One region of the Bacillus basilensis genome, then DNA from elsewhere that is predicted to be linked to it. Evidence: riboswitches for the same ligand, from Rfam matches in the RefSeq annotation. Region 1 holds a riboswitch; the other holds the start of a gene.
The links. A riboswitch is a leader RNA that binds a small molecule or an ion and turns the genes downstream of it on or off. The one in region 1 is predicted to bind FMN.

Region 1 (5,433 bases):
CTCAATGTTTACGATGTCACCGGCATTCTTTTCTCCGATAACAGATTCGCTTACTGTGTGCGGGATGAGTGAGATTGTAATGGAAGATTCGTCTATATCAAATATTGTCAAACTCGTTCCATCAACAGCAATGGATCCTTTATGCAAACAATAGCGTAGCAGTTCATCCGAAATAGCTATTTTGTAATAGATGGCATTATAGTGTTGTTTTTTGTTTAATATCGTCCCGATGCCATCAATATGTCCTGAAACGAAATGTCCACCGAATCGTCCATTTGCAGCCATTGCTCGCTCTAAATTTACTTTAGAGTGTGATTTGAGTAGGCAAAGTGATGTTGATTTCATCGTTTCGGGCATTGCATCAACTGTAAATGAAGTAGGTGTAAAGCTCGTTACAGTTAAGCAAATACCGTTAACCGCTATACTATCGCCTAAATGAACATCTGATAAAATTTCATTTGCATGTATCGTTAACTTCATTGCTTCCCCGCTTTGTTGCATATTTGTTATCGTTCCTAATTCTTCTACAATTCCTGTAAACATTTCGTCACCTCGTTTCGGGCATTCGCAACGATTTTTATATCATCGCCAATTTGTTTCATCTCTTGAATTTTTAAGGAAAGCGCATCTTGTAATTTTGAAAAACCATTTCCGCCAAATAAAGTAGGGGCATCTTTCCCGCCAATTAATTTTGGACTTATATAAGTTACAATTTCATTGAAATTATTTGTTTGTAAGAAACTTGCATGAACCGTTTGACCACCCTCAACGAAAAGAGATAGGATTTGTTTTTCACCGAGTAGGTCTAAAACATCTTGAATTTCAATTTGTTTCGTTTTCATTTGGAATATAAATATATTTTCAGATTCATAAGAAGCTATTTTCTCTTTATTTACATCCTTACCAACCATAATCCATGTCGGTGTTAAACAATCTGTTATGACATGAGAAGATGGTGGCGTTTTTAAATGAGTATCTAAAATAACGCGTATTGGATTTTTACCCCCATTAGGAATTCTTGTTGTTAAATGCGGATTATCAGCTATAACTGTATTCACTCCAACAAGAATTGCATCGTGTGTATGGCGATATTGATGAACATCAGCTCGTGCTTCTTCACCTGTAATCCATTTACTGTCACCAGTTACAGTTGCTGTTTTTCCATCTAAGCTCATCGCTGTTTTTATTGTTACAAATGGGCGTTTCGTTTTCATGTAGTGAAAAAAGTAGCGATTTAATAAAACTGCTTCTGCTTCAAGGACACCGGTAGTTACTTCGATTCCAGCTTCTTCTAATCTCCTTTTTCCATTACCAGAAACGAGCGGGTTACAATCAAGGGTAGCAATTACAACGCGCTTAACTCCCTTTTCGATGAGCAATTCACAGCAAGGTGGTGTTTTTCCAAAATGGCTACACGGTTCCAGTGTTACATAAACGGTAGCGCCTTTGGCGTTCTGACCAGCCATTTGAAGGGCATGAACTTCTGCGTGTTCTTTACCAGCACGTAAATGAGCCCCCATACCGACGATGTTTCCATCTTTTATAACAACAGCACCAACCATAGGATTTGGACTTGTTTGTCCTGATGTTCCTTCTGCTAACTGCAGGGCAATCCTCATATATTCTTGATCTGTCATTTTCTTCACCTCTCCTAAAAAAATCAAAAAACCCCAAGGATTTAATATCCTTGGGGTTTGGGAGACGTGATTTCTAGAAATATAGTTCGAATACGAAAGCATAGGGAAGAAACCTAACGATAATCGATATTTCTGCATAAGGAAAAAACCTAGCAAAATATCGGATTTTTTAAACGCTAGTTGTCTCTTTTTATTTCAGTATAAAAAATGAGTATAGAAAACTAAACATATATAAAGAATCAAAATGAATCTTTAAAAATATGCATACTGAAATAAAAGTGTATTCACTATATAAAAAACTAGAAACATATCCTTCTCCCATCCAGACTATACTGTCGGCCCTAGAGTTTCACTAGATCCACCGTTTTCGAGTTGAAAACGGGTCACGGACTTAGAAGCTTTCGCTTCATCACCGCCGGTTGGGAATTTCACCCGACCCCGAAGGATGCTGTTTGGTCAAATTATAGCACAAAAAAAATAAAAGGCTAGTAAAAAGTATTCGAATGTGAAGAATTGTGTGAAAATATATGTAGGCTGGAATGAAGACAAAAGTATTAGAAATGTTGTAAGGAGAAGGGATATAGCGGAGTTGATAAAAAGAAAAAACATGCACAAAAAAATGTGCATGTCACATGTAAAATTATTCTGCCTCTGGTGCTCTAACAACAGACTCAAATTTACCTTTATGCGAAGCATCGCAATAAGGCATATTTTTTGATAAACCACAACGGCATAAAGAAAATGCCGGTTTTGCTGGGAATACATTCCCCTGTGAGTCGACTAATTCCACGTCCCCTGTAACGCGAAAAGAGCCATTGTCATTTACTTTAATTTGTACTTTTGCCAACACTATCCCTCCTTCCCAAACGCTTAATTCCATCATATAATCAAGAGAAGTACTTGACAATATAAAGTGAAACTTTAATCAGTGGGGGAGGCATCCCCCACTGATTATTAGTTGAACCAATCGGGCTTTTAGGGGCAGTTAATCTCACACCTAACGTCTTTGTTTCAGCTGAATTTTGAGGTAGGATTTTTACTGCCCGCAAATAGCGGGGCAAAAAGAGCACTTTGTTCGAAAGAGAAGAGAGTGTTATAATGTTTTTTATAACTGACTAGAGTAAGGTGACGAAAGATGGATAAACAATTACGTACATTACGAAATATTGCAGATGAGCGCACGTGGGCATCATTTTTGAATGATAATCATCCATATAGTTTGTTACATTGGTCCATTGCAGGTGTAGGACAAGAATCGAAGGATGTTTGGTTACTTCAAGATGAAGTAACCTTTCAAACGACAGAATTTCCAACGTTAGATGATGCAATGCAATGGATTTCTGAAAATATGGAACAAGTTACAGACGTTTTAGCGCAATAAAAAAACAGGCTTATGCAAGCCTGTTTTTTGTTTCTTTCACATATGTGTTTAAAAATTGATCGACGGCTGCTTCATACTCTTCTTTATTTTCGTTATAAGAGCAAGCATGTGCACCGTGTTCTGCAATATAAAGTTGTTTCTTATTCTCTTTTGCTTCATATAACGCTTTTGTCATATCAGCTAAAATATAATCGTCATCTTTACTATGAATAAAGAGAACGGGATTGTTAATGTTTTTTATACAGTCGATTGGTGACACTTCACGAATTGTATAACCGTCGCGAACTTTTAAAAATGCGTTTGCTAAAGGTAATAAAGGCCATTTTGGTAAATGGAATTCCACTTTTAAACGGTGCTGCAATTGCCCGTAAAAATCAGAGAAAGGACAATCCGCAATATAAAAATCAGCCCCATCTTCTACAAGCCCTGCGTATTGAAGAAGTGTTGCAGCTCCCATCGATTCACCATGAATACCAAGGGTTATATTTGTGCCAAAACGACTTTTTAGCCAGTCAACTACAGATTTTAAATCATGTTTTTCATAATATCCATAGCTTGTTGTTTTTCCACCAGTTCTACCATGACGACGATGATCATAAATAACGACATTATATCCTCTGTTTAAAAATAAGTTTGCATATTTTACAGAGTTCATTTTATTTACAGTTACGCCGTGACAAAAAACCATAAACTTATTGGAATGACCAGCAGGAATGTAATACCCGTGAAGATCATATCCGAATTGCGAAGGGATATGAATTTCTTCTTTATGAAGAGCATCAAAATCCTCTATACGAAAATGTTTTTTCGTTTCTCTTTCGAGTACTTCTTCCTCTGTTTTTTTCTTTAAGTACATCACTTTATTTGTAAAGAAAATCCCAAGGGCAGTTATCGCACCTAGTATAGTAAACAATGCTGCAAAAAAACGTTTCATACTTTACCTCATCCTCCAAATACCGTTACATGTGATACACTTATATTGTATCACAATGATAGAAAAGGGGAGAAATAGGAAATGCTGCATATACAAAAAATTACACCAGCGATGAAAGAAACAATCCGAATGTTCATGTGTGCGAACTGGGGAAGTTCATTGATGGTTTCGCGTGGTAAGGGGCATCGGTTAGAAGAGTTGTCAGGATTTGTTGCGCTCTCAGATGACAGAATAATCGGAATTATAACATATGAAGTGAACGGAAATATGTGTGAAATTGTATCGTTAGATAGCTTAGAAGAAAGAAAAGGAATAGGGACGAAGCTTGTAGATTGTGTATTACAAGTTGCAGAAGAAGAACGGTGCAGGCAGGTTTGGCTTATTACAACAAATGATAATATGAATGCGTTACGTTTTTACCAAAAACGTAATTTTGTGATGACTCATTTATATGTGAACGCAGTGGAAGAAGCACGAAAGATAAAGAAAGAAATTCCACGTATTGGATATGACGGTATCTCAATTTTGCATGAAATTCAATTAGAGTATCATTTAATGAAATGATGTAACAATTTTCAGAAATATAAGTTATTAACCTTGACGAATAGTAGAATATAGGTTACCGTAAAATTGTAATCTATTACCATATTAAGGGGTGACGATGTGGCAACTATACGTGATGTGGCAAAATTAGCAGGTGTTTCAGTCGCAACCGTTTCACGAGTTATGAATGAAAAAGGATACGTTCATGAGGACACAGTAAAACAAGTAAAGGAAGCAATTGAAGAATTACGTTATAGGCCAAATGTTACAGCGAAGCCATTGTTTAAACAAGATTCAACGATAATTGCATTACTTGTAGATAATTTATATGACCCATCAAACATCACTTTGCTACATTGTATTGAGGAAATAGCATATAACGAAGGATATCAAATCATTGTTTGTAATATAGAGAATAAAGATAGGTACATACATATGTTGAAGGAAAATAACATTGCAGGTGTTATTTTGACAAGAGCCGTTTTTAAAAGTATAGGAGAAATTCCACTTCCGTTTGTTGTGGTTGATAAAAAAAAATCACATACAAATTATTATGAAAGTGGACAAAGAGCGGTTTCTTTATTAAAAGAGAAAGGCTGTCACTTCCTTGCTTATTTCGGTGAGGGAGAAGATAGTGAAGAAATGGAAGAGCACATATCAGGATTTTTAGATGCTGTTTGGGAAGAAGGAGTCTCTTATCGAGAAGAATGTGTACAAGGGTATACGAATAAACAGTTTATTACATTATTGCAAAACAATCCGTATATAGATGGAATTGTAACTTCAAGTGATAAGATTACTTTTGAGTTAATTCGAGCAGCGAAAAATTTAAATATCTGTATACCGAATAAATTGAAAATTATTGGACTGAACGGGAGCATAGACAGTGAATGGATAGGCCCATCACTCATGAAAATTGAAAGTTGTGTCGAGGAAAA
Region 2 (5,433 bases), on a different contig from region 1:
GATATCCGAGTGGAAGCATATGGCACGATAGATGAGGCGAATTCTCATATTGGATATGCGATGACTAAGCTTCAAGGCGAGTCTTTTGGAGATATTTACAATGAACTTGAAAATATTCAACACGAACTATTTGATTGCGGAGGAGACTTGGCGATAGTAGCGGGGAAAATTCCTTATAAAGTAAAAATCGAAATGGTCGAATGCTTAGAAAAAAGGATTGATTCGTATATAGAAGAAGCACCGCCGTTAGAACGCTTTATTTTACCAGGTGGAAGCGAGTCGGCAGCTGCTATTCATATTGCACGTACAGTTGTAAGGCGAGCAGAACGATGTATAGTGTCCTTACAAAAAGAAGGGGAAATAAACGAAGTTGTTCTAAAGTATGTAAATAGATTATCTGATTATTTGTTTGCAGTAGCTAGAGTAATAAACGCTCGAGTACAAGTAAAAGATGTGGAGTATAATCGCAGTGCAATCGTTTTTCGTGATAAGAAAGAGAAGGAAGTGGAGTAATCCACTTTCTTTTTTTTGTATACTTTTTTCTGTAATATACCAAAATAGAGAAGGTATGGTGGTAATTAGAAAACGGAGGATGTATATGAAAGGTTTAAAATACGGCGTCATGTTATTGACTATATTGTTTTTATCTCAATTACATGTGTACGCAGAGGGAAACCGGTGGACATGGCCTGTTGAAGGGCAGATAAGTGATTATTTTGGGACAAGGCATGGAAAACACTACGGTATAGATATAGCGGCACCGATCGGCTCGGCGGTGGCAGCTATTCAAGATGGTAAGGTAACAAAGTCTTATTATTCAAGTAGTTATGGAAATGTTGTATTTATTAAACATGGAGAATATGAGGCTGTGTATGCACATTTAAATAAGAGATATGTAGTTCAAGGGGATTATATTTCAAAAGGAGAAATAATTGGAGAAGTAGGGAATACAGGAGAATCTCGAGGTGCACACTTACATTTAGAAGTTCATCAAGGAAGATGGACGATGGCAAAAAAGAATGCGATGAATCCATTGCTTGTTTTACATGAACAAAGAAACGAAGTCGTTTCTTCCTCGTTATATGTCGTTCAAAAAGGGGACACTTTAGTTAGCATTGCACGGAAATTTAGCATGTCTGTTAAGGAAATTAAAGAAAAAAATGGGCTGCAGCAAGAGCTGATTTATCCAAATCAACAATTATACGTAAAGTAAAAAAAGAGCTAGTTTAACTAGCTCTTTTTTTACCAAAAAATAAAGACACATATAAATCCAGAAATAGCTAAGTAGCTATATAAGTAAAATACTTTTGTTCTGGTTTTTTCGTTTGTTCGAAAAAGTACAATAGTCGGTTCAATTAAACCGATTGTCAAACAAAGTAGACCAAGGAGCATACAACCAATTGAAATGGAGTACAGGGCGATTTGTGGTGCTTGAAATGGAATCATCCATTTTAATAAAAATGCAATAAGTGCAGTGTAGCAAATGCTGCCAATGTATTTATTCAACGGTGCATTAGAACGGAAACCTGGAAGCTTTTTTAAGAAAGAGCGGGAAACAACTTCAGTTTGTAAAGATGTATGCTCTTCGATTATTTTTTGAGCTTCTTTTCCTTTTTGGAAAAGGGATAATATCCAGTTTCGCTTCCCTTGAAAAATAAATTGAGAAGTTGTTAAATAATGATCCACCTTCACTTTATTCCAACTTTTCCACGGATGACGCTCACATAATTTTAATTTACTCTCTGTTTTTTTATCATACTGATAAATACTGATGCCATCTTCGTCGAAAGTAGCATAGTATGTCTCGCTTGAGAATGTGCCTAAATCAATTGGACAGTAGAAAAGTAATTCTTTTTTTAAGTAAAAGTATTCTTTTCTTAAGTTTTTTTTCATTGTTTCTCGAATAGAGTGTCTCTTTTCTTTCTTCATGACATTTCCTCCATAATCCAGAAAATGTTCTTATCTTAACAATTCAACATCTTATCACTTTTAATTATATATGACTAGGGGATTTATAGGAGAAATGCCGAATGCTAAAAAATATGGGGTGTATTGTAAAATATAATGAATGGTTTTGATTATGTAAAATCAATAACTTATTTTTAATAAGTTACGATTTTTTTGTTCACAATCCAATCATGTTGTTGTATAATGAAGTGGAAAATAGAATATCGGTCTATCTTCGGGGCAGGGTGAAAATCCCGACCGGCGGTGATGAACTATATGTGATTTTGTTCTAAGCCCGCGAGCCGTTAAGGCAGGATTTGGTGTGATTCCAAAGCCGACAGTATAGTCTGGATGGGAGAAGATGGAGGTTCAAGCGTTCAAAAAAGATATGGATTTGAACGTCTGTTTGATGTGCCTTAAATTCTCCCTTTGTGTAAAACACAAAGGGTTTTTTCGTTCTATGAAAAAGTAGGCATAGCAGAACCTTTCCACTTTCCATGAGATGATCGATGGAAAAGGAGAGAGAAAGATGAAACAAAAAAACAGTGTAGTGCAGATGGTGAGTGTAGCGATGCTAAGTAGTATTGCATATTTACTGATGATGTTGGATTTCCCGTTCCCAGGGCTTCCGCCATTCTTAAAAATTGATTTTAGTGATGTACCGGCTCTAATTGCAGCGATTATCTTCGGACCAATTGCGGGAGTAATTGTAGAGGCGATAAAGAATATTTTACATTATGGGATTCAAGGAAGTTTAACGGGAGTACCAGTTGGAGAAATAGCTAACTTTATTGCAGGATGTTTATTTATTGGACCAGCAGCTTTCTTATTTAGGAAGTATCGTACTGTTAAGAGCTTAACGACAGGATTAATGCTAGGGACAATTACAATGGCGCTTATTATGAGTATATTAAATTACATCATCATATTCCCAGCTTACACTTGGTTTTTAAATTCGCCAGCTATGTCTAGTGAGGCTATAAGAACAACGGTTGTAACGGCAATCTTACCGTTTAATTTGATTAAAGGGATTGTTGTGACAATTGTATTTGTAGCGTTATTCTCACGCCTGAAAGTATGGATGTTTGCAAAAATGAAAAATGCATAAAATATAAAGTGAAACTTCAATCAGTGGGGGGCATCCCCCACTGATTATTAGCCCTCACCAATCGGGCTGCCCGGCAAATAGCGAGGCAAAAAAACCATTAGTAGTATGGAACTACTAATGTTTTTTTTATAAGTATCATGAAAACAAAAAATGTCCCTCATATTAATGAGGGACATTTTTTGAAGTTAATAAAAGACTATTCGAATTTTAAAGCATCGCCGTCAAATGATTCGTCAGCAACTTTAATTGAGTCAGTTGGACAACCTTCGAATGCATCCATCATATCTTCAAGTAATACATCTGGAATCTCAACGATACCTTGGTTATCGTCTAATGTTACGAATGCAATACCTTCATCATCATAGTCATAAATGTCTGGTGCAGCAGCGCCACAAGCACCACATGCAATACAAGTATCTTTATCAACGATTGTATATTTTGCCATCTTTTTTCCCTCCTGATAATATGTATGTGAAAAGCTCGCCATAAAAATTATAACCTTATTGTAAAACGGTTTTTAAAACTTTTCAACATAAAATTATAATGATAATGCTTATCAATTAGGGTGTCAACTAATTTTTGTATTATGTCATAAGATTTTCAAAATACGTAAATGTTATTTCGTTTGGTACAATAGAATATATACAAGTATATAGTGCCGATATGATAAGTTAGTGTAATTATACCAAAAAGCAATTAAGTTAGATTGAAAGGTGGAAGCGGTAATGCAACTACAATATACTTTATTGTATTGTTTAAAACAATTGAATGGTGAAAGGACCGTTTCTTCTATTTATTATTTATTAAAGGGAAAACGATCTTCGCAAACATTACAAGATGGAAATATGTTCCGAATTTCTTTTTTGTTTGGGATATATAAATCATTAAATAGAATTGAATATGATCGTGAAGTTGCAAAGTTGTTGCAAGCAGATTTGATTCAAGAAATACATGAGAATACATATTTGTTAACACCTAAAGGTAAAATGCAGTTGCATACATGGGAGGGAGTGTATGCTTTTCCAGCGCATTTACATGGTTTGCACTATGGTGAATTAGGTGAAACATTTTGGAAAAGATTATCTTTAATTATTCAAACTATATCTAATTTACAACAGAATAATACGAAATTTATTCCTATTCAACAAGATACAGAAATAATGATGTGGGTGAAACGCTTTTTAACAGGTATGCCGTATAGGCGAAATGAATTGGCTAAAAGATTATGGAAAGAAATACATAATCTTTTAGGGAAATGTGATGTGGTAGAAGCGACGATTGTAACATATAGATTAACAGGATATGAACGTATCGGTTGTACATTGCAGCAGTTAGCTGAAATTACGAAACAAGATATATTTAGGGTGTACTTTTTATTTTGGGGTGCAATTCATCTCCTTATACAAGAAGTTCGCGATAAAGAAAATGAATTTCCGTTATTAGCTGAAATTATCTCTTATCCGAATGAGAGAGCTGAATTATTTAGTTTATCAACGAAAAAAACATATAATTTTTGGAGGCAAGGGCGCTCATTAGAAGAAATAGCGACAATTAGAAATCTAAAGGTTGCAACGATAGAAGATCATTTTGTTGAAATTGCTTTGAGAGAAAGAGATTTTTCTATCGAGATGTTTATGGAAAAAGACAAAATAGATAAAGTAACAGAAGTAATTGATGCATTACAAACACGTAAGTTACGTGAGTTGAAACAAGCGGTTGGAGAGGATATCTCTTATTTTGAAGTTCGTCTTGTATTGGCGCGGATGGAGGGTATAAATGAAGCTTGAGGAATATTTATATAGGTGGTTTGGATATTCTGAATTTCGTCCAGGTCAAAAAGGGGTAATTACAGATTTATTGGAAGGAAAAGATGTTATAGCGATGCTTCCGACCGGAAGAGGGAAGTCTATGTGTTATCAACTTCCAGGGCTAATGCAAGAAGGGACAGTACTTGTTGTATCACCATTATTATCTTTGATGGAAGATCAGGTTACACAATTAAAATATGTTGTGAAAAACCGAGTGATAGCATTTAATAGTTTTCGGACATTACATGAAAAAAGAGAAGCGATGAAAAGATTAGCTTCATATAAATTTATTTTTGTTTCACCAGAGATGTTGCAATCGGAATTGTTAATAAGAGAATTGAAGAAAGTTCATATTTCATTATTTGTTGTGGATGAAGCTCATTGTATTTCGCAATGGGGTTATGATTTTAGACCAGATTATAAAAAACTAAATGTAGTCATTGAGAATATCGGGTCTCCTACGGTGCTAGCATTAACGGCAACAGCGACGAAAGATGTACTCCGAGATATAGCAGAGAGTTTAAATTTGGAGAATGTGATGCAGCATGTATACTCTATTGATCGTCCAAA

Region 2: linked by a shared signal. The riboswitch ahead of ACQVV1_RS12875 (ECF transporter S component) and the one ahead of ribD (bifunctional diaminohydroxyphosphoribosylaminopyrimidine deaminase/5-amino-6-(5-phosphoribosylamino)uracil reductase RibD) in region 1 are both predicted to bind FMN.

What each region holds. Positions count from the first base shown of each region.
Region 1 covers NZ_JBNTQO010000002.1:213,815-219,247, forward strand. Annotated here, with positions in the region: gene ribE (riboflavin synthase subunit alpha) at 1-543, opposite strand, end outside; gene ribD (bifunctional diaminohydroxyphosphoribosylaminopyrimidine deaminase/5-amino-6-(5-phosphoribosylamino)uracil reductase RibD) at 525-1,637, opposite strand; FMN riboswitch at 1,944-2,087, opposite strand; gene ACQVV1_RS04550 (CDGSH iron-sulfur domain-containing protein) at 2,278-2,484, opposite strand; gene ACQVV1_RS04555 (DUF2552 family protein) at 2,773-3,018, shown strand; gene ACQVV1_RS04560 (alpha/beta hydrolase) at 3,029-3,952, opposite strand; gene ACQVV1_RS04565 (GNAT family N-acetyltransferase) at 4,034-4,516, shown strand; gene ACQVV1_RS04570 (LacI family DNA-binding transcriptional regulator) at 4,616-5,433, shown strand, end outside.
Region 2 covers NZ_JBNTQO010000005.1:180,961-186,393, forward strand. Annotated here, with positions in the region: gene ACQVV1_RS12860 (cob(I)yrinic acid a,c-diamide adenosyltransferase) at 1-513, shown strand, start outside; gene ACQVV1_RS12865 (peptidoglycan DD-metalloendopeptidase family protein) at 599-1,213, shown strand; gene ACQVV1_RS12870 (hypothetical protein) at 1,243-1,929, opposite strand; FMN riboswitch at 2,175-2,314, shown strand; gene ACQVV1_RS12875 (ECF transporter S component) at 2,477-3,055, shown strand; gene ACQVV1_RS12880 (ferredoxin) at 3,252-3,500, opposite strand; gene ACQVV1_RS12885 (YpbB family protein) at 3,781-4,842, shown strand; gene ACQVV1_RS12890 (RecQ family ATP-dependent DNA helicase) at 4,832-5,433, shown strand, end outside.